Regions from separate parts of the Kitasatospora sp. NPDC048715 genome, predicted to be linked through region 2. Evidence: riboswitches for the same ligand, from Rfam matches in the RefSeq annotation. Region 2 holds a riboswitch; each other region holds the start of a gene.
What was found. A riboswitch is a leader RNA that binds a small molecule or an ion and turns the genes downstream of it on or off. The one in region 2 is predicted to bind cobalamin.
Positions count from the first base shown of each region.

Region 1: it holds a riboswitch for cobalamin, as region 2 does, so the genes downstream of both, ACGFSC_RS06505 (prenyltransferase/squalene oxidase repeat-containing protein) here and ACGFSC_RS24550 (CoA-acylating methylmalonate-semialdehyde dehydrogenase) in region 2, are expected to answer to the same signal.
Region 3: it holds a riboswitch for cobalamin, as region 2 does, so the genes downstream of both, ACGFSC_RS06520 (prenyltransferase/squalene oxidase repeat-containing protein) here and ACGFSC_RS24550 (CoA-acylating methylmalonate-semialdehyde dehydrogenase) in region 2, are expected to answer to the same signal.

Region 1 covers NZ_JBICVH010000002.1:632,101-637,812, forward strand. The annotation lists gene ACGFSC_RS06485 (rhodanese-like domain-containing protein) at 1-435, opposite strand, end outside; gene ACGFSC_RS06490 (sulfite exporter TauE/SafE family protein) at 585-1,334, opposite strand; gene ACGFSC_RS06495 (rhodanese-like domain-containing protein) at 1,331-1,735, opposite strand; gene ACGFSC_RS06500 (MBL fold metallo-hydrolase) at 2,079-3,467, shown strand; cobalamin riboswitch at 3,657-3,778, shown strand; gene ACGFSC_RS06505 (prenyltransferase/squalene oxidase repeat-containing protein) at 3,875-4,951, shown strand; gene ACGFSC_RS06510 (flagellar hook-length control protein FliK) at 4,981-5,460, shown strand; gene ACGFSC_RS06515 (hypothetical protein) at 5,646-5,712, opposite strand, start outside.
Region 2 covers NZ_JBICVH010000013.1:202,464-210,565, reverse strand. The annotation lists gene ACGFSC_RS24565 (cytochrome P450) at 1-281, shown strand, start outside; gene ACGFSC_RS24560 (SRPBCC domain-containing protein) at 311-1,054, shown strand; gene ACGFSC_RS24555 (hypothetical protein) at 1,062-1,262, shown strand; cobalamin riboswitch at 1,568-1,758, shown strand; gene ACGFSC_RS24550 (CoA-acylating methylmalonate-semialdehyde dehydrogenase) at 1,968-3,467, shown strand; gene ACGFSC_RS24545 (acyl-CoA dehydrogenase family protein) at 3,464-4,612, shown strand; gene ACGFSC_RS24540 (enoyl-CoA hydratase/isomerase family protein) at 4,612-5,685, shown strand; gene mmsB (3-hydroxyisobutyrate dehydrogenase) at 5,682-6,569, shown strand; gene ACGFSC_RS24530 (enoyl-CoA hydratase) at 6,566-7,342, shown strand; gene ACGFSC_RS24525 (3-hydroxybutyryl-CoA dehydrogenase) at 7,821-8,102, opposite strand, start outside.
Region 3 covers NZ_JBICVH010000002.1:638,567-646,668, reverse strand. The annotation lists gene ACGFSC_RS06540 (ECF transporter S component) at 1-25, opposite strand, end outside; gene ACGFSC_RS06535 (ATP-binding cassette domain-containing protein) at 22-1,665, opposite strand; gene ACGFSC_RS06530 (CbiQ family ECF transporter T component) at 1,670-2,860, opposite strand; gene ACGFSC_RS06525 (hypothetical protein) at 2,871-3,908, opposite strand; gene ACGFSC_RS06520 (prenyltransferase/squalene oxidase repeat-containing protein) at 3,977-6,877, opposite strand; cobalamin riboswitch at 7,058-7,199, opposite strand; cobalamin riboswitch at 7,283-7,360, shown strand; gene ACGFSC_RS06515 (hypothetical protein) at 7,559-8,102, shown strand, end outside.

The sequences.
Region 1 (5,712 bases), on a different contig from region 2:
GACGGCCGCGGAGACCCAGCGGGCGCCCGGCAGGGCGAGGTCGATCAGCACCCCGGCCAGCACCAGCGAGCCGGCCACCAGGCGGACCTGGCGGTCCAGCGCCCACACCCGGCGGGCGCCGGCCACCTGGTCCAGCGGTCGGCCGGCATCGGCCCAGGCGTTGGTGCCGCCGGTCAGGGTGAGGGTCGGGATGCCGGCGTCGGACAGCTGGCGGCACGCGTTGTCGGCGCGCGGCCCGGCGGCGCAGACGACGGCGATCTCGCCGTGCGCGGCGGCCTCGCGCAGCGTGGGCAGGGCGCGGTCCAGCTGGTCGAGCGGGACGTTGAGGGCGCCGGGGATGTGGCCCGCGGCGTACTCGCCGGGGGAGCGGACGTCGATGAGGGTGAGCTGCCCGAGGCGGGGCTGGAGCTGCTCGACGGTCAGCGGCGTGGTCATGGGGGGTGGGGTCCTCTCCGGAAGGGGGTGTGGCTGGGGGTTGGGGGGTCGGGGGCTGGGCGTCGGCCCGTCGCGGTGGTCGGCCCGGCGTGCTGATCGGCGCAGCGTGCTGAATCAGGCCGGCGTGCTGATCGGCCCGGCGTGGTGAATCAGGCGAGCGTGGTGATCAGCATCAGCGCGGCGACGGCGAGCAGGGCGACGGCGAAGGCCTTCCGCAGGGTGCGCCCGCTGAGCTTGTCGGCCAGCCGTTTGCCGTCCCAGGCGCCGAGGATCGCGGCTCCGGTGAAGGGGGCGGCCACGGCCCAGTCGATCGCGCCGGTCGCGCCCAGGCGGGGCAGCAGGGCGGCGAGCGAGTTGGCGGTGATGACCAGCAGGCTGGTGCCGACCGCCTCGGCCATGGTGAAGGCGAGCACCGAGACCAGGGCCGGTACGGCGAGGAAGCCGCCGCCGACGCCGAGCAGTCCGGTGACGGCGCCGAGTCCGGCGCCCGCGGCCGTGGAGCGGCCGAGTCCTGCGGCGGAACGTTCCTGCGCCTCGGCCTTGGGCGGCCTCAGCATCCGGAAGGCCGCGAGCGCCGCCAGTACCGCGAAGGCGCCGGTCAGCAGCGCGCCCGGCAGGTGGGCGGACAGCGCCCCGGCGGCCGCGGCGAGGGGCAGTCCGGCGGCGGCGAACAGGGCGCCGGTGCGCCAGCGGACCCGGCCCGCCCGGGCGTGGGCGATCAGGCCGGTCAGGGAGGTCGCGGCGACGATCACCAGGCTGGCCGTCGTGGCCAGCGCCGGGCTGAAGCCCAGCAGGTAGACCAGGGCGGGTACGGCGAGCATGCTGCCGCCGCCGCCCAGCCCGCCCAGGGCGAGCCCGACCACCGCGCCGGCGGCGAGTGCCAGGAGCAGCGTGGTCATATCACGTGCCCGGCGCTTCCGTCGGGCGTGGTGACCGGGAGCCCGGACAGGGCCCAGGCGTTCATGCCGCCGGCCACGTTCAGCACCTCGACGCCGCGCTGGGCGAGCAACTCCGCGGCGCGCTGGGAGCGGTGGCCGGAGCGGCAGATCGCCAGCACGGTCCGGCCGGCCGCCGCGGGCGGCAGCGGGACACCGGCGACCAGGCCGATCAGCGGCTGGTGCAGCGCGCCGGGGGCGTGCCCGGCGGCGTACTCGGCGGCCTCCCGGACGTCGAGCAGCACGGCGGCGCCGGTGCGGGCGAGCTCGTGGGCCTCGGCGGGGGTGGTCCGCCCGGGGGTGCGGTGTCCGTGGGCGCGGTGTTCGTGGGGAGCGGACCCGTGGGCGCGCGGCAGCAAAGGCATGCGGTGTCTCCAGTGGTGCAGACCGGACCGCAGTGGTCCGGCAGGTCGGGGGCGGCGCGGGCGTCCGTACGGGCCCGGTGGCCCGGTACGGCGGCGTGGCCGGTGCGTCCTCGGCCCCGCCCGTATCGGCTCGGCGGCGGTGGCCGGCCCCCTCGATGGCTTCACCATAGTACCCCCGGGGGTATTATCGAAATCGTTCGGACATACCCCCGCCCGTATCGGCTCCCGAAGCCGTATGCTCGCAAATATACCGAGGGGGGTATCACGATGGCGCTGTGGCGCCCAGGAATCCGGCTTCGCCGACCAGGAGAAGGCCGAGGCCCGACCCGGAGGAGACAACCCCGTGATCTTCAGCCAGTACTACCTCGACTGCCTCTCCCAGGCCTCCTACCTGATCGCCGACGAACGCACCGGCCGGGCCGTGATCGTCGACCCCCGCCGGGACGTCGACGAGTACCTCGCCGACGCCATGTCGCGTGGCCTGACCGTCGTCGGCGTCATCAACACCCACTTCCACGCCGACTTCCTGGCCGGCCACCTCGAACTCGCCGCCCGCACCGGCGCCTGGATCGGCTACGGTCACCGCGCCGAGACCGAGTACCCCATCCGCAAGCTCACCGACGGTGAGCGGATCGAACTCGGCGACGTCACCGTCCAGGTCCTCGAAACCCCCGGCCACACGCCCGAGTCGATCAGCATCCTGGTCTTCGAGCAGCCCGACGACACCGTCCCGTACGGTGTGCTCACCGGCGACGCGCTGTTCATCGGCGATGTCGGCCGCCCCGACCTGCTCGCCTCGGCCGGCGTCACCGCCGCCGAACTCGGCGCGATGCTCTACGACAGCGTCCACCGCAAGCTGCTCGCTCTGCCCGACGAGACCCTCGTCTTCCCCGCCCACGGTGCCGGCTCGGCCTGCGGCAAGAACCTCTCCGCCGACCGCCAGTCCACCATCGGGGCGCAGCGACTGACCAACTACGCCTGCCGGCCCATGGACCAGGACACCTTCGTCCGCATCGTCACCGCCGGCCAGTCCACCGCCCCCGCCTACTTCGGCCACGACGCCGCCCTCAACCGGCAGGACCGCCCGCTGCTCGATCCCGCGAACGCAGCCCGCCCGCTGTGCCCCGAGGGCTTCAAGGAGGCCCGTAACGCGGGCGCCGTCGTCCTCGACGCCCGCAGCCCCCAGGACTTCGGCGCGGGACACATCCGCGGCGCCATCAACGTCCCCGTCGACGGCCGCTTCGCCGAACAGGCCGGCACCGTCCTCACCCCCGACAGCAGCATCGCGATCATCGCCCCGCAGGACCGCGAGGGCGAGGTCGTCACCCGCCTCGCCCGCATCGGCTTCGACCGCATCGCCGGTTACCTGCGCAACCCCGGCAACGCCCTGCCCGCCCTCGCCGACGAGGTCGCCCCCGCCGGCCGCCTCACCGCCGACCAGCTCCGTACCGCCCTCACCGACGCGCAGCCCCCCACCGTCCTGGACGTGCGCACCTGCGGTGAGCGCGAAACCGGCTCCATCGAAGGATCCCTGCACATCCCCCTGACCGAACTCCCGGGCCGCCTCGACGAGATCCCCACCGACCGCCCCCTCGTCGTCCACTGCGCCAGCGGCCACCGCTCCTCCATCGCCGCCAGCCTGCTGCGCCACCACGGTCACGCCGAGGTCTCCGACCTCCTCGGCGGCTACAGCGCCTGGCACACCCTTACCCACCCCGCTCAAGCGTCATGAGGCCTGGACCAAGGGCGAGCCTCACTGCGAACCGGACGGCCCCGTCGTCGGTGGTGATCAGGTCGTCGGCCTGGCCGGCCTCGTCGGCCTCGTCGGCCTCGGCTCGGTGATGACGAGGCCACTGTTCAACGGGGGATTCGGGCCCGGGGTCTCTTGACCCGCTGTTCGGGGCATCGCCATGATGGGCCGTCATGTTGTGACTCCGCCGATGGGGGAAGTCCGGTTCGAATCCGGCGCTGACCCGCAACGGTAGGCCGCCGACCCCGCGTCGGCGGCGAGCCCGAGTACCCGTCGGCGGAGGTGTGTCACCCCTCCTCCCGTCGTGGTCTGCGGGCCGGAGCCCGCTGGCCCCTCGGCGCTCGCCGACGCCTTCCGGGCCCCTGCGCGCGGGCCCGGAAAGGCAGCCCATGCCCGCCGTTCGCCGCTCCCTAGGCCCGCTCGCGATACCCGTCCTCGCCCTCGCCACCCTGTTCCCGGCGGCGGCCACCGCCCATGCCGCTCCCGCCGCCGCGACCTCGTCGCCGACGGTCCGTCCCGACGCCGCCGCCGGCGGTTGGCTGGCCCGGCAGCTCGTCGACGGTGACCACTTCGAGTCCGTGTTCAACGGCACCGCCTACCCCGACCAGGGCCTGACCATCGACGCCGTGCTGGCCTTCGCGGCCTCGCACGGCTCCGACGAGGCCGCCGCGAAGGCCACCGCCTGGCTGGCGAAGCCCGAGGTCATCGGCGGCTACCTCGGCGACGGCACCACCGAGGCCTACGCGGGCGCGACGGCCAAGCTGCTGCTCGCCGTCGAGGTGCGCGGCGGGAACGCGGCGTCCTTCGGTGGCGTCGATCTGCCGGCCCGGCTGCGCTCGCTCCAGACCGCCGAGGGCCGCTTCTCGGACCGCTCCCAGTGGGGCGACTACAGCAACGCCTTCGGCCAGTCGCTGGCCCTGATCGCCCTGCACCGCACGCCCGGTGACGCCCCGGCGGCGGCCGTGGACTACCTCGCCAACAGCCAGTGCGCGGACGGCGGCTTCCCCGTCTCCTTCGGCCAGGCGACCTGCACCGGCGACCCGGACGCCACCGCGCTCGCCGTCCAGGCCCTCGCCGCCACCGGCCGCACCGCCAAGGCGAACGCGGGCCTCGGCTGGCTGGCCGCGCACCAGAACGCCGACGGCGGGTTCGCGGCCGCCGGGGCGACCACGTCCAACGCCAACACCACCGGCCTCGCCACCCAGGCGCTGCTGGCCGGCGGGCGCTTCGGCGCCGGCCTCAAGGGCTGGAGCCGGCTGGTGAAGTTCCAGCAGGGCTGCTCGGCCGACCCTGCCGTGCGCGGTGCGGTCGCCTACGACGCCTCCGGCTTCAACGCGGGCAACGGCGCCCGGGCCACCGCACAGGCCGTCCTCGGCCTCGCCGGCACCCCGCTCGCCACGCTCTCCGCGGCCGGGGCCCGCCCGGACGCGCCCACCCTGGCCTGCCCGGCCCCGGCCGCGTACTGAACACGCCCGACACCAGGAGGAGTTCACCGATGAGCGACACCCTCACTCCGGCGCGCCCGGTCCGCCGTACGCTCGGCTCGATCGCCGCGGCCGCCGCCCTCACCGCCGGTCTGCTCGGCGTCTCCGCCGTCCAGGCCCCGCAGGCTCGGGCCGCCGCTTGCGGCGGGACCACCGGCGTCACGGTCGTGGTCGACTTCGCCGCTGTCGGCGGCGGCATCCAGACCGGCTGCGCGCTCGGCGACCCGGCCAGCGGCCTGGCCGCGCTGACCGGCGCCGGATTCAGCTACGCCTTCCACCCGCGCTTCCCGGGTTTCGTCTGCACCGTCAACAGCCTGCCGACAACCTGCACCAACCCCACCGGCAGCGCCTACTGGTCGTACTGGCACGCCCAGCACGGCGGCCCCTGGTCGTACAGCGGCCTCGGCGCGGGCAGCTACAACCCGGCCCCCGGCGACGTCGAGGGCTGGTCCTTCGGCGCCGGCGCCCAACCCGGCATCACCGCTCCCTGACCCGCCTGCCCGTACACGTCGACGCCCCGGCCTCCCCGACGAGGGAGGCCGGGGCACAGGGGTCGGGCGTGAGGTGACCGCCGGCGCCGGACGAGGTGGTCGTGCAGCAGTACGCTGCCGACCGCCGCAGCCGAGCACGCACGGCCGCCGCGGGACTGCCGCCGCGGCTTCGCCCTGTCGGTGGATCAGCTGCCGTAGCTCAGCGAGACGGTGTCGCCGAGGTGGACGGTGGCGGCCCGGGTGGCGGCGGTG
Region 2 (8,102 bases):
GTGAGCTGGTGTACCTGTTCCTCGGTGCGACCAACCGCGATCCCGAGCGCTTCGAGGCCCCCGACCGGCTCGACCTGACCCGCCCCGGCAACCGGCACCTGAGCTTCGGCCACGGGCCGCACTTCTGCCTCGGCGGCCCGCTGGCCAAGCTCCAGGCGGAGGTGGCGATCGGCACGCTGGTGCGCCGGCTGCCCGAACTGCGGATGGCCGACGAGGCGGCGCTGGACTGGCGGCCCAACCCGCTGCAACGGCGGCTGTGCGCTCTGCCGCTCACCCACTGACCATGAACGACGACGAAGGAGTACCGCCCATGGCCCGAGAGTTCGAGGTCCGCCGGGAACAGGACCTGCCCGCCACGCCGGAACAGGTCTGGGCCGCGGTCGCCACCGGCGCGGGCAACCTCGGCTGGCTGTACCCGATGGAGATCGAGCCGCGCGTCGGCGGAAAGGCCACCCGGGGCGACTCCACCGTCGTGGCGTGGGAGCCGCCGCGGCACTTCGCCGTCCGGGCGGCCCTCGGCGACGAGTTCTCCAACACGCTCAGCTACTGGATCGAGCCGGTGGACGGCGGAACGAGTCACCTGCGGATGGGAATCCACTGGGTGCACAAGGGCGTCTGGGACGAGGTCTGGGACAGGAAGTCGGACGCGGCCGAGAAGCACGTCGACTTCTACCAGCACGGCCTCGCCGAGTACCTGCGCCACTTCGCCGGCCGCCCCGCCGTCTACGCCAGGGCCCAGCGCCCCGAACCCACCGCCGACCCGGCCGACTTCGCCGCCCTGCGCCGCCGCCTCGGCCTCGCCGACGACGCGGCCGTCGGCGACCGCTTCCCACTTCTCGTCCCCGGCAGGGACGGAGGCCCGGAGGAGGTGGTCGTGGACTGGCTCAGCCCCGAGTTCGTCGGCCTGCGCGGCCCGGACGCGCTCTACCGGTTCTTCAACGGCAGCACCTGGAACGTGCCGATCTGGCTGGGCCACCACCTGTTCGCCGAGGACGCCGACGAGCAGCGGGCCACCGCGGCGTGGACCGCCTGGCTCAACGACACCCAAGCCTAGGACCCCGATGGAAACCTCAACCCGAACCCTGCTCTTCGCCGCCGAACTCGTCGAGGAGAACGGCACCTACACCCTCCTCGTCGAGGACGTCCAGCGGGGCGGCGTCCAGACCACCCCGGTCCCCAAGGCCATGGTCGACAAGCTCCCCACCTTCCTCTCGGCCCTCGCCGCCAAGCTCAACCCACCGCCGTCGCGCCGCCGCTGGTAGCCCTCCTGGCCCCCACGGGGCCGGTGCCGTCCGGAAGCCGCCGCTCCCGGACGGCACCGGCCCCGTCGCTGATGACCGCGAGACGGGCACTCCGCAGCCTTCGAGTTCTCGGCTGCTTTTCATCGGGACGATTCCCGCGCGGGTGTGCCCTGCGGCCTGTGATGTCGCTGAGCCGTGAGCGGCGTCGCACACCGGGAGCGAGGGCCTGACGGTCTCGGCGGGAGGGCGGGACCTCGGGCCGGAACGGATCCGATGGGGCGAGGTGGGATTTCGTGGGTGCCGTCGGCCCGGCTCTCTGGACTTACTAGGACGTCCAACTATATGGTCGACGGCAGGTCCGCGGTGTCAGGGAAGCCGGTGTGAGTCCGGCACGGTCCCGCCACTGTGACCGGGGAGTTCGTCCTCGCATGTGACGGCCACTGGCAGCCAGCCGGGAAGGCCAGGGGCGGGCGTGGATCCGGGAGTCAGGATACCGGCCGCGGGTGATCCGTGTTTTCCACGAGGATGGAGACGACACGCATGACTCCGGGCCGCTGTTCCCGTTCCGCTGCCGTGCTGCCGACCGCCGGGGCCAACCTGCTCTGACGGTTCGTCAATCACCGCCTGTCGCGAGGCGTCGGCGTACCACCGTACGCCCGAGCCCCGCGGCGTGGGCGGTGTGCTCTCCATTCCTCCTCTCCCCACCTGTGACGAGAGAAGGAACCGATGGTCCGCGAACTGACCCACTTCGTCGGCGGCAAGCGCGTCGCCGGGACGTCCGGCCGCTACGGCGACGTCTTCGACCCCAACACCGGCCGGGTGCAGGCCCGGGTGCCGCTGGCCGACCGGGCCGAGGTCGAGGCGGTGATCGCCGACGCCGCCCAGGCCCAGCCCGAGTGGGCGGCCTGGAACCCGCAGCGGCGGGCGCGGGTGCTGCTGCGCTTCCTGCAGCTGGTCGAGCAGGAGAAGGAGGAGCTGGCCCGGCTGCTCTCCGCCGAGCACGGCAAGACAGTGGCCGACGCCCACGGCGATCTCCAACGCGGCCTGGAGGTCGTGGAGTTCGCCGCCGGGATCCCGCACCTGTTGAAGGGCGAGTTCACCGACAACGCCGGCACCGGCATCGACGTCTACTCGATGCGCCAGCCGCTCGGCGTGGTCGCCGGCATCACGCCGTTCAACTTCCCGGCGATGATCCCGCTGTGGAAGGCCGCGCCCGCGCTGGCCTGCGGGAACGCCTTCGTGCTCAAGCCCTCCGAGCGGGACCCGTCGGTGCCGCTGCGGCTCGCCGAGCTGTTCCTGGAGGCCGGGCTGCCGCCGGGCGTGCTCAACGTGGTCAACGGCGGAAAGGAGGCGGTGGACACCCTGCTGGAGGATGAGCGGGTGCGGGCCGTCGGCTTCGTCGGCTCCACCCCGATCGCCCAGTACGTCTACGCGACGGCCGCCGCCCACGGCAAGCGGGCGCAGTGCTTCGGCGGCGCGAAGAACCACATGATCGTGATGCCGGACGCCGACCTCGACCAGGCCGCCGACGCGCTGATCGGCGCCGGCTACGGTTCGGCCGGGGAGCGCTGCATGGCGATCTCGGTGGCCGTCCCGGTGGGGGAGGAGACCGCGGACGCGCTGGTGGCCAAGCTGGTCGAGCGGATCGCCGCGCTGAAGGTCGGCCGCTCGGACGACCCGGCGTCCGACTTCGGCCCGCTGGTCGGCGCCGACGCGCTGGAGCGGGTGCGCGGCCATCTGGACGTCGGGGTCCGGGAGGGCGCCGAACTCGTCGTCGACGGGCGGGAGTTCCGCCTTGACGGGCACGAGCAGGGCTTCTTCCTCGGCGCCTCGCTGTTCGACCGGGTGACCCCGGACATGCGCGTCTACCGCGAGGAGATCTTCGGCCCGGTGCTCACCGTGGTCCGCGCCGCCGACTACGAGGAGGCGCTGCGGCTGCCCAGCGAGCACGAGTTCGGCAACGGCGTGGCCATCTACACCCGGGACGGCGACACCGCCCGGGACTTCGCCCGCCGGGTGAACACCGGCATGGTCGGCGTCAACGTGCCGATCCCGGTGCCGATCGCCTACCACACCTTCGGCGGCTGGAAGCGCTCCGCCTTCGGCGACCTCAACCAGCACGGGCCGGACTCGATCCGCTTCTACACCCGCACCCGCACCGTCACCTCGCGCTGGCCCTCCGGGGTCAAGGAGGGCGCGAGCTTCACCATGCCGACGATGGGATGAGCGCCGTGCACGACCTCACCGAGGACCAGCTCACCATCGCGGAGACCACGCTGGCCTTCGCCCGCGAGCACCTCGCTCCGAACGCGGTCGAGTGGGACCAGACCAAGCACTTCCCGGTGGACGTGCTGCGCAAAGCGGCCGAGGTCGGCCTGGCCGGCGTCTACGTCCGTGAGGACGCGGGCGGCTCCGGGCTCACCCGGGTCGACGGCGTGCTCGTCTTCGAGGCCCTGGCCACCGGCTGCCCGTCGATCGCCGCCTACCTGTCCATCCACAACATGGTCGCCTGGATGATCGACCGCTACGGCGACGACGCCCAGCGAGCCCGGTGGCTGCCGGGGCTCAGCGCCATGGCGACGCCCGCCAGTTACTGCCTCACCGAGCCCGGCGCGGGTTCGGACGCCGCGGCGCTGACCACCCGGGCCCGACGCGACGGAGACCACTGGATCCTCGACGGCGTCAAGCAGTTCATCTCCGGCGCGGGCACAGCCCGGGTGTACGTGGTGATGGCCCGCACCGGCGGCCCGGGCGCCGCCGGGGTCTCCGCGTTCGTCGTCGAACGGGACGACGCGGGGGTCTCCTTCGGTCCGAACGAGAAGAAGATGGGCTGGAACGCCCAGCCCACCCGCCAGGTCGTACTGGACGGCGTCCGGCTGCCCGCCGACCGCCTGCTCGGCGGCGAGGGCGAGGGCTTCCGGATCGCCATGAACGGGCTGAACGGTGGCCGGCTCGGCATCGCCGCCTGCTCGCTCGGCGGCGCGCAGGACGCTCTGGAACGCGCCACCCGTTACCTGGCCGACCGGGAGGCCTTCGGCGCCCGGCTGCTGCACGCCCAGGCGCTGCAGTTCCGGCTCGCCGACATGGCCACCGAGCTGGAGGCGGCAAGGTCGCTGCTCTGGCGGGCCGCCGCCGCGCTGGACCGGGTCGATCCCCGGGCGCCGGAGCTGTGCGCGATGGCCAAGCGGTACGCCACCGACACCGGCTTCGAAGTCGCCAATGCCGCCCTCCAGTTGCACGGCGGCTACGGCTACCTGGCCGAGTACGGCATCGAAAAGATCGTCCGCGACCTGCGGGTGCACCAGATCCTGGAAGGGACCAACGAGATCATGCGCGTCATCGTCGCCCGCGGCCTGACGGGAGCCGCATGATGACCGAGGACACCGTCGAGGAGGTCCTCACCGAGCGCGAGGGCCGGGCCGGCCTGATCGTCCTCAACCGTCCTGCAGCCCTGAACGCCCTCACCCACGGCATGGTGCGGAGGATCTCCGAAGCCCTCGACACTTGGGAGAACGACGAGCAGGTCGGGACCGTCGTCATCAGCGGGGCCGGCGAACGGGCGTTCTGCGCGGGCGGCGACATCGTGGCCATCCACCGCGCCGCCACCGGGGGAGATCCGGGCGCCGTCGAGGAGTTCTGGCGGGACGAATACCGCCTCAACGCCCGGATCGCCCGATACCCCAAGCCGTACGTCGCGCTGATGAACGGCATCGTCATGGGCGGCGGCGTCGGCGTCTCCGCCCACGGCAGCGTCCGGATCGTGACGGAGACCACTCGCGTCGCGCTGCCGGAGGCCGGGATCGGCTTCGTCCCCGACGTCGGCGGCACCTACCTGCTCGCCCTCGCCCCCGGCGAACTCGGCACCCACCTGGCCCTGACGGCCGGCTCCGTCGGCGCCGCGGACGCCCTGCTCTGCGGTCTCTCCGACCACTTCGTCCCTTCCGAACGGCTCCCGGCGCTGCTGGACGACCTGGCCGAACTGCCCGTGCACGACGCCCTGGAACGGCACGTCCAGCCCGTGCCGGCCGGGTTGTTGGACGGGCAGCGCGACTGGATCGACCACTGTTACGCGGCCGGCACCGTGGAGGAGATCCTCGACCGCCTCCGCGGCAGCGGCGAACCAGAGGCGAAGAAGGCCGCGGACCGGATCGCCGCCAACTCCCCGACCGCGGTGAAGGCCACCCTGGCCGCGCTGCGCCGGGCCCGGGCCCTCGGCCCGCTGGAGGCGGTGCTGGACCAGGAGTACCGGGTCTCCTGCGCGGCGCTCGCCACGCCGGACCTCGCCGAGGGCATCCGGGCCCAGGTGATCGACAAGGACCGTGCACCGCGGTGGAGCCCGGCCGCGCTGAGCGCCGTCGAACCCGCCGTCGTGGCCCGCTACTTCGCCCCGCTCGGCGAGCGCGAACTCGGCCTCGCCGCCACCACACCCCTGGAGCGCTGGTGACCCACACGATCGGATTCGTCGGACTCGGCAACATGGGCGGCCCGATGGCCGCCAACCTGGTCAAGGCCGGACACCGGGTTGTCGGTTACGACCTCGCTCCGGAAGCAGTGCGGCGGGCGCGGGAAGCCGGCGTCCGTGCGGCGAAGTCCGCGGTCGAGGCGGTGCGGGAGGCCGACGTCGTCATCAGCATGCTGCCTGCCGGTCGGCACGTGCTGGCCGCCTACGCGGAACTGCTGCCCGCCGCACGCCCGGGAACGCTGTTCGTGGACTGCTCCACGATCGACGTCGCGGACGCGCGGGCGGCGCACGAGCAGGCCGTGAACGCGGGACACGGTTCGGTGGACGCGCCGGTCTCCGGCGGAGTGGTCGGTGCGACGGCCGCGAGCCTCACCTTCATGGTCGGCGCCGAGGAGCCGGACTTCGAGGCGGCGCGACCGGTGCTGGAGGCGATGGGCCGGAAGGTGGTGCACTGCGGTCCGGCCGGTGCCGGGCAGGCCGCCAAGATCTGCAACAACATGATCCTCGGTGTCTCGATGATCGCGGTCAGCGAGGCCTTTGTCCTCGGGGAGAGCCTGGGGCTGAGCCACCAGGCGCTCTACGATGTCGCCTCCACCGCCTCCGGGCAGTGCTGGGCGCTGACCACCAACTGCCCCGTCCCCGGTCCGGTGCCGACCAGTCCGGCCAATCGCGACTATGCCGCCGGGTTCGCGGCCGCCCTGATGGCCAAGGACCTCGGACTCGCTGCCGGGGCCGCGGAGGCTGCCGGCCTTTCCACCGAACTCGGCCGCCGGGCAGCGCAGTTGTACGCAGACTTCGCCGCGGCCGACGGTATCGGCCTGGACTTCTCGGCGATCATCAACACCCTCAGGAAGGACGGCAAGTGACCGGCTACGAGACGATCCTGGTCGAGCGCAAGGGCCGGGTCGGGCTGATCACCCTCGACCGGCCGAAGGCGCTGAACGCGCTGAACACCCGGCTGATGAACGAGGTCGTGGCGGCGGCAACGGAGTTCGACCGGGACCCGGGGATCGGCTGCCTGCTGCTGACCGGTTCGGAGAAGGCCTTCGCGGCCGGCGCCGACATCAAGGAGATGCAGTCCCTCGACTTCGTCGACGCCTACCTCGGCGACTGGTTCGCCGCCTGGGACCGCTTCGCCGCGCTGCGCAAGCCCGTCGTCGCCGCCGTCGCGGGCTACGCGCTGGGCGGCGGCTGCGAGCTGGCGATGATGTGCGACATCGTGCTGGCCGCGGACACCGCGAAGTTCGGGCAGCCGGAGATCAAGCTCGGGGTGATCCCGGGCATCGGCGGCTCGCAGCGCCTCACCCGCGCCGTCGGCAAGGCCAAGGCGATGGACCTCTGCCTCACCGGCCGGATGATGGGCGCGGAGGAGGCCGAACGGGCCGGCCTGGTCGCCCGGATCGTCCCGGCGGACCAGCTGCTCACCGAGGCGCTGGCCATCGCCGAGACGGTCGCGGCGATGTCCACCCCGGCGGCGGTCATGCTCAAGGAGAGCGTCAACCGCTCCTTCGAGACGACGCTCGCCGAGGGCGTCCGCTTCGAACGCCGGCTGTTCCACGCGGTGTTCGCCACGGAGGACCAGAAGGAGGGCATGGCCGCCTTCGCCGAGAAGCGGGCGCCGTCCTTCACCCACCGCTGATGGTTCGCGCGTGTGCCGCCCGTTGCCCGGGGCGGCACACGCCGGTCAACTCCCGGACCGCCGCGCGGTGAGCGGCGGAGGTGCTCGACGGCCCGGTCCGGGAGCCGGGTGGGGCGGTCGCCGTCTGCTCCGCCCCGCCGCGGATCCTGTGGGGCAATGTCGCGTCGGCGGTCGGCGGTCGGCGGTCGGCGGTCGGCGGTCGGCGGCGCGGCCGCGGCCGTCGCCCGCTCGTGGCCGTAACTCGCCCTGAGAGCAGGAGAGTTCGCTGTGGGCCTGCCGACGGTTCCGCCGCTGCGTGGGTCCGGCACGGTGGCGGCCGTCCGGGAGGGCCGGGTGGTCCGCCACCGGCTGTGCGAGGAGGGAGTCGGGAGGATGCTCGACCTGCTCGACGCGGCGCCGGGTGCCGGAGGCGGCGGAGACCGGGGCCGGGGACACCGGTGCCCCGGCCCTCCGCGACGGGGGTCGGGGCACCGGTGGGTCAGGACTCCCGGTGGGGGTGGAAGCCGCGGCCGGTCTTGCGGCCGAGGTGTCCGGCCTCGACCATGCGGGAGAGCAGGGGCGGGGGCGCGTAGAGGGGCTCCTTGTACTCGGCGTACAGGGATCGGGCGATGGCCTCGACGGTGTCCAGGCCGATGAGGTCGGCGAGGGCGAGCGGGCCCATCGGGTGGGCGCAGCCGTGGACCATGCCGGCGTCGATGTCCTGCGGGGTGGCGTGTCCGGCCTCGGCCATCCGGATCGCGGACAGCAGATAGGGCACCAG
Region 3 (8,102 bases), on a different contig from region 2:
GGCCGGGGATCCGCAGGGCGGTCATCGGGCCGCCTCTGCCGGTTCGAGGGCCTCGGCGACCTGCCGGCCGGTCAGGTAGGGCAGCGGGGCGAGGATCTTGGCGGTCTGCGGGGCGAAGGTCGGTGAGGCAACGATCACTTCGGCGGTGGGACCGTCGGCGACGACCTCCCCCTCGGCCATCACGACCACGCGGTCGGCGGCGGAGGCGACGAACTCGACGTCGTGGGTCGACACCACGACGGCGCGCCCCTCGGTGGCGAGGGCGTCCACGATGCCGGTGAGCGCCTCCTTCGCCTGGTAGTCCAGGCCCCGGGTGGGCTCGTCCAGCAGCACCACCGTCGGTGCGGCGGACAGTTGGATCGCCAGCACCAGGGCCAGCTTCTGGCCCTCGGAGAGGTCCCGGGGGTGGGTGTCGTCCGGGATCCCGGGGGCGAGGCGGTCGAGGATCCGCCGTGCGGTCGGCCCGCCCCCGCGGTCGGCTTCGAGGTCGCTCTGGGCGAGTTCCTGGGCGACCGTTTCCAGGTAGAGCAGGTCGGTGGGGGTCTGCGGGACGAGTCCGACCAGCTGCCGGGCCCGGGCCGCGGGCAGGCGCTTGGGGTCCTCGGCCTTCCCGCCCGCCGTGCCGGTGACCTCCACACTGCCGCGCTGGCGGGGCCCGGAGCCCTGCAGGGCCCACAGCAGCGAGGACTTGCCGGAGCCGTTGCGGCCCATCAGCGCGGTGACCTCGCCCGCGCGCAGCGCCAGGTCGACGTCCCGGACGGCGGCCACCGGACCGTACCGGACGACCACCCCCCGGGCGTCCAGCACCCGTTCCCCCGCCACCGCTGCCCGGCGCGGCGGAGGAACGGGCACGTCGGTGAGCCGCTCGCGCAGGGACACGGCGGCGCGGCGGGCGTCCCGGACGGACAGCGGCAACGGCTGCCAGCCCGCGAGCCGGCCGAGGTCGACCACGGGCGGCGCGATCGCGGTGTCCCGGAAGACCTCCGCCGGCGGCCCGTGCACGACCGTCCCGTCACCGGGCAGGTAGGCGACCCGGTCGGCGTACTGGACCACCCGCTCCAGCCGGTGCTCGGCCAACAGGACGGTCACGCCGAGGTCGTGCACCAGCCGGGTGATCGCGGCCAGCACCTCCTCGGCGGCCGTCGGGTCCAGGGCGGAGGTCGGCTCGTCCAGCACCAGCACCCGGGGGTGTGCGGTGAGGACGGAGCCGATGGCGACACGCTGCTGCTGCCCGCCGGAGAGCTCGTGCAGGGCGCGGTGGCGCAGCTCGGCCAGGCCGAGCAGGTCGAGGGTCTCCTCGACGCGCTTGCGCATGACCTCCGGCGGGATCGCCAACTGCTCCATGACGTAGGCCAGTTCCTCCTCCACCGTGTCGGTGGTGAAGCCGGCCAGTGGATCCTGCCCGACCACGCCGACCACGTCGGCGAGTTCACGTGGCGGGTGGTGGGCGGTGTCGCGGCCGTCCACGGTTACGCGCCCGCGCAGGGTGCCGCCGGTGAAGTGCGGCACGAGGCCGTTGACGGCGCCGAGCAGAGTGGACTTGCCGGCGCCGGTGCGGCCGACCACCAGGCAGAGCTCGCCCTCCGGGATGTGGAGGTCGACGTCGCGCAGGACGGGCGTCGTCGCGCCGTCGTACACCACGCCGACCTGGTCGAATCGGATCACGTGGTCACCTCGGTGTGCGAGCGGTCGGTCCTGGTGGGAGTCGGGCGGAGGCTGCGGGTGTTCGGCCCGGCGGTGGGGAGACGATCCCCGCGGCGCCCGCCAGCAGCAGGGCGAGGACCGGGACGAGCGGCAGGGCCGGCCAGGTCAGCGGGTAGAGCGAGGGGTTCAGGTCGGTGGCGTCGTAGCCGACGGTGGCGAACAGCAGTACGGCGGCGGTCACCCCGCACCCGGCGACCGCCCACTCGGCGGCCCGCCAGCGGTCCGGGCGGTAGGTGGTGCGCCGGACGCGCCGCCCGCCGAGCAGCAGGCCGGCCACGCACAGCACGGCGCCCGCCAGGAAGGCCGGCAGGCCCAGTGCGGCGGGCGCCGTGCCGTCCAGCAGCCCGTACACTCCGGCGCACAGGCCGCACATGCCGAGCAGCATCAGCGCGCCGGTGAGCCGGCGGGAGCGGCGCGAGGCCGTGCCGGAGCGCCCGTAGCCGCGCGAGTCCATGGCGGCGGCCAGGCTGAGCGAGCGCTCCAGCGCATCCTCCAGGACCGGCACCACGATGCCGCGCAGGGCGCGAACGCCCTTGCGTTGCCCGGCGCGCAACCGCCGGGCCCGGGCGACGCGTTGGACGCTCTGCACCAGCTGCGGCGCGACGCTCAGCGACACCGTCACGGCGACGCCCAACTCGTACAGCGCACCCGGCAGGACCCGCAGCGCCCGCTTGGGGTTGGCCAGGGTGTTGGCCGCCCCGATGCAGCAGATCAGGCAGGCCAGCCGCAGCCCGTCGAAGGCCGCCGAGACCGTGGCCTCCAGGGAGACCGGGCCGCCGATCCGGATGCCCGCGTACCAGGCGGGGGTGGGGATGTGCGGCAGGGAGAAGAGCAGGTGGTCGTGCGGGGTGATGCCGGTGGCGAAGACGCAGCGGAAGACCACCCGGATCGCCACCACGGTCAGGGCCACCCACAGGTAGTAGCCGAAGCCGCGCGCCCACGGGGCTTCGCTGCGGCGGGCCGTCACCACATAGCCGAGCACGGCGAGGACGAGCAGGAGCAGCAGCGGGTTGGTGGTGCGGCTGGCCGCCGTCGCCAGGGCGAGCGCCCAGGCCCACCAGGCCAGCGGGTGCAGGTTCCGCGGGGCGCGCCCGCTCCCCGCCGCCCGCCCGGGGACGGACTGCGGGGAAGAGCCGGCGACGGCCTTGTCGAGCATGGTCACCGGATCACTCGGCCCGTCGGCGGCGCAGCCGCGCCGCGATCACGGTGGCCGCCCCGAGCACCACGACGAGGACGACCCCGACCACGGCGGGGACCATCGAGCCGGAGTCGTGCGGGGCGTCGGCCACCGGGTCGGCGTTCACCACTCCGCCGGGTACGGCGGGGGCGGGCGTCGGCGCGGCCACGGCGGGCTGCTCCGTCGGCCGGTCGCTCGGCGTGTCCGTGGGCAGCGCGGTGAGCGGCTCGACCGGTACCGGTGTCGCGGGTACCGGCGTCGACTCGGGCGCACCCGGCGGGGTGATGCCGTCCTCGGGGGTGCCGGCCGTGCCGGGGGGCGTGCCGGGCGCGGGCGGACGGGCTCCGCCCGCCGGGGGCTTGGTGGGAGCCGGGGCCCGACCGGTCCCGGAGCCACCGGTCGTGCCGGTGGACCCGCCGGAGCCGCTGCCGGAACCGCTGCCGCCGGTCGTCCCGGCACCGCCACTCGTCGACCCGCTGCCGGAACCGCCCGAGGCACCGCCGGAGCCGCCCGCGGTGCCCTGGCCCGGGTCGGCCGGCTGCCCACCGGGGCTGGAGTCGTGCGCCCGGACACTGTCGGGCGAGAAGGTCGGGCGGCCCTCGGTGCCCTCGATGTCGGTGCCGCCGAAGATCCACAGGTCGACGCTGCCCGGCTTCGGCTGGTAGAGCATCGCGCCGAGCTGGCTGTACGACCAGGTGTTCTGGCCCGGGTCGGCGTGCCAGTACGACCAGTAGGCGGTGGCCGGGGGCGTCAGGACGCACTTCTCCTGGTCCGGGGTCGGGTACTGCTTGCCGCCCTGGAACCCGCTGTAGCCGATCCGGCAGATGAAGGCCGGGCCGTCGTGGCCGGTGCCGGTGGTCTTCCAGCCGCCCTGGTTGAGCAGGGTGTAGCCGGTGGTGGGAGTGGTGCCGCAGGAGCGCAGCAGCGGACCGCCCCACTTGCTGAAGTCCACGGCGAGCACGACACCGGAGGTGGTGGTGCACTGGTCCATCGGCAACGGCGCCGCGGACGCCGGGGCGGTGCCCACGGCAACACCCCCGAACGCGACGGCCAGCGTCGTGGCGGCTGCGCCCGGCAGCCGGCCGAAGCGCCGGATCACCGGTGACGCCCCGGGCCCGAGGCGGTGCGACGGCGGGCGGCCAGGACGGCCGCGGCGCCGAGCACGGTCAGCAGACCGGCGGCCCCCGTCAGTGCGAGTGCTTCGCTCCCCGTGGCCGCAAGGCCGCCGGTACCGGACCGCCCGGCACCGGCACCGGCACCGGCACTGATGGGAACACCACCGCCGACCGGGCCACCGGCGAGCGGGGCGTCGGACGGACGGGTGGTCGAGCCGTCACCGGGACCGGGCGCGACGGAGGTCGGGGACGTCGTCGCGGTCCGCGTGCCGGTGCCCGTCGGGGTCGGCGTACCGGTCGCGGTCGCGGTGCCCGTGGGCGTGCCGGTCGGTGTCCCCGTGGGAGTCCCCGTGGGCGTGCCGGTCGGCGTCCCCGTGGGAGTCGGCGTCGGCGTACCTCCGAGGTTGCGGCTCAGCGTGCCGAAGGAGATCCCCGTGGCCCCGCCGAGCACCTGTGTGGAGGCACGGACGTCCGAGCCCTGCTGGCCGCCCGAGGCGACGTTGAACCCGCCGTCGCCGTTCTGCTGCCCGGCGAGGAAGTCGAGCGCCTTGGCGATCTGCGCACCGTGGATCGACCGACGGAGCGTCATGCCCTGGATCGCGAGCGCGGCCGAGTTGGTGGAGTCTCCGGCCGCGCCGGGGAATCCGCCGTCGGGAAGCTGCCGCGCGGCCAGCCAGGTGGTCCCCCTGTCGACCGCCTGCGCCGCCTCGTCGCCCGGAACCAGGGCCAGGGCCATGACGGCCATCGCCGTACTGTCCACATCCGAGTCGCCGGTGGCCGGGATCAGGCTCGGCCAGGAGCCGTCCGGGTGCTGCAGGCCCTTCAGGTAGGCGATCGCAGGGGCTGCGCCGGCGGCGTCGCCGGCCCGGAGCTGGGCCATGACGGCGAGCGCCTGGGAGAACACCGAGGTCGCGTAGACGTAGTTGCCGGGGGCGGCGCAGCCGGTGTCCGCGTCGGCCTTGGTGCACACCAGCGCGGCGAGGGCGGCGATCAGGTCGTGGCCGCCGAAGGCGCGCGGGTCGCGGCCCACGACCTCGGCGAGCAGCGCCTCCTTGCCGATGGACCCGCCGCCGGCGTACTCGGTGCCGATGGCCGTCCAGTCGTTGACGGTGCGCTCGCTCGCGTCCTTGCCCTGCTGGTCCAGGAAGTCGACGATCCGGCGCAGCGCGGCGTCGTCGGTGCCGGTGGCGGCCAGGGCGTAGGCGCCGTCGATGGTCAGGCCGAAGTCGGCGAAGGCCGGGAACCCCTCGTAGTAGTGACCGTCGATCAGCCGGGCCGGGTCGGTGAGGTAGGCGCTCCCCTTCGCGGCGTCGGGCTTCCTCCCGGCGGGCGTGGTCGGGGGCGTGGTGGTCGGCGTGGTCGGCGTGGTCGGCGGGGTGGTGGCGCCGTCCGGGTTGTGCCGGACGCTGGTGAGGTCGGTGTCGGTCAGGGCCAGGATGGCCTGTTCGGTGGCGGCGGCGTCCGGGTCGGTGGTCGACTCGTCGGGGCCGAAGCCGCCGTCCTTGCCCTGCCGGGCGGCGAGCCAGGCGGTGGCGGCGGCCTGTCGGGCGCCCTGGCCGGTGGCCCGGAAGGCCTGGGCGGCGCTCGCGGTGCTGGTGGTGTCGCCGGGGGCGCCGGCGTAGGGAAGGAGGGAGCCGTCGGGCTGCTGGCTCGCCGCGAGCCGGTCGGCGGCCTTCTCGGCGGCCGCCTCGTAGCCGGGGGCCGTGCGCAGGGCGAGGACGGCGATCGCGGTGGTGAGCGGGTCGGACTCGCAGTGGTCACCCGCGACGATCATCGAGCCGGCCATGCCGCCGTCGTCGCACTGGAGGACCGTGAACCGGGCGAGTGCCGGGGCGGGTGGGGTGATGCCGGCGCGCTGGAGCGCGATGACCCCGAGGGACTGGACCCAGGGCGAGGCCGCGCCGAGGAAGTCCCCGGCGGCGGTGCACTTCCCGTTCTCCCCGGCTGCCGTGCAGACGTGGTCGGTGAGCGCGGCAAGCGGGTCCCGCCCGCCGAAGGTGCGGGGGTCGCGGCCGGTGCTCTCGGCGACGAGGGCCAGCAGGGCGGCGGCTCTGGTGTCGGGTGCGCCGGCGGGGCCGTCGGGGTACAGGAAGGCATCGATGTGGTCGGCGAGGAAGCCGACCACCTTGCGCAGTGCCGGGTCCTGCGTTCCGGCGGCGGCGAGTGCGACGGCGGTGAGGGCGGTCCGGGGGTAGTCCGGCCCCGGGGCGGCCCAGTTCTCCATGTGGTCGCCGCCGACGAGCTGACCGGCCAGCCAGGCGGCCGCGGCGGCCGGATCACCGATGGGGGACGGCGTGCCGGTGGGGCTCGGCGTCCCCGGGGACGTGGCGGACGGCGAGGCGCTCGCGGAGGGGGACGAGGAAGGCGAAGGGGACGCCGAGGAGCCACCGTTCTTCGCGCGGACCGAGTCCGGGGTGAAGTCCGGCGCCCCGCTGGTGCCCCCGATGTCGGTGCCGCCGTACACCCAGGCCTCGACCTCGCCGGGCTTGGGCTGCTGCGTGCCGGCGCCGAACCGGCTGTAGGACCAGGTCTGTTGGCCGGGTGCGGCGATCCAGTACGACCAGTACGCGGTGGCCTGCGGGGTGTTGACGCACGGCTCCTCGGCCGGAGTCGGGTACTGGACACCGCCGTTGAAGGTCCCGGTGCCGAGTCGGCAGATGAAGGCGGGCCCGTCGTGCTCGGTGCCGGTCGTGGTGAATCCCGCGTTGTGCAGCAGGTTCATCCCCGTCGTCGGGTGGGCGTCACAGCCCCGGACGACCCCGCCGCCCCAGTGGCTGAAGTCGACGGCGACGATCGCGCCCGTCGTCGCCGTGCACTGCTCGATCGGATCGGCTGCCGCGGAGCCGGGGTGGCCCAGCAGGACGGTTCCTCCCGCGGCCACTGCGACGGCCGTGGTGATCAGAAGCGAGCCCAGTTCTCTGCTTCTGTGACGCGTAGGACTGCTGCTGACCCTCACCGGCGACTCCCCGATCGGTCGTCGGGGTCCCACGGCGCAGCCGACGGCTCTCCCCGGCACGGGGCGCCGTCGCGACCGCGTCGTAGTCCACGACGACGCATGTACTCATGAACAAGGCCCCGGCGCAGGCATTCCGGCTCACCGGCCCTTGCGGGCGGGTCTACGGTTGCGGGTCAGCGCCGGAATCGGACCGGCTTCCCCTGACTGCCGAGGACTAAAAAGCGGTTCATCACACCATGTGCTCGGAGTCGTCGTCAACGAGTCGTCATGTCACTTTCGCCACCTCGTAGATCCGTTCACGGGTGCGGTAACGTCCGCGGTGGCCGAGCGGGGGAATCCGGTGCGAATCCGGAGCTGACGCGCAGCGGTGTGGGGCGGTGGTTGCACCGGCCCCGAGCCCGAATGCCCGCGCGGTCGTGCAGCACCAGCACCAGCCCGCCCACGCGATCCGGGCGGCCGCCGCCCCGTACCACCGCGCTCTCGGACGAGCGCTGGGGTCCCGGGGCAGGACCGGCGCGCCCGTCACCCCAAGGAGCCCGTTCCGTGTCCGTTCCCGCGCACTCGCGCTTCGTCTCCTCACGCCTCGCTTCCGCGGCGACCGTCTCGATGGCCGCCTGCGCCCTCCTGATGTCGGCCGTCCCTGCGCACGCCACCGCCTCGCCGAGCCAGATAGCCACCTCCAGGACCACCGGCGTCACGTACCTCAAGTCCCTCCAGGCCGCCGACGGCAGTTACGTCACCGGCGGCGGGCTCTCCAACGAGTGGGCCTTCAGCGCGCTCGCCGCCGCCGGCACCGCCGCGGCCGATGTCGCCCCTGGCGGTGACACGAGCAAGAACGCGCGCCTGGTCTACCGCAACCAGCTCGCCGCGAGCAGTTGGCCGAGCACCTCGCCGGTCGTCACCGACTACGAGCGTGGCATCCTCAACTCCTACGCGGCCGGCATCGACCCCGCGCGGATCGGCCCGGGCCGCAACCTCGTGGCCGACCTCGCCGCCTACTGGCAGACCGCCGAACCCGGCTACTACGGCCCGTCCGCGAACTTCAACGGGACCGTCTTCGGCCTGCTCGCCCTCGGCGGCGCCAAGACCCGGAGCGGCGGACAACGCGTCCCGCAGTCCCTGCTGAACGCCTCGGTCGCGACCGTGCGCG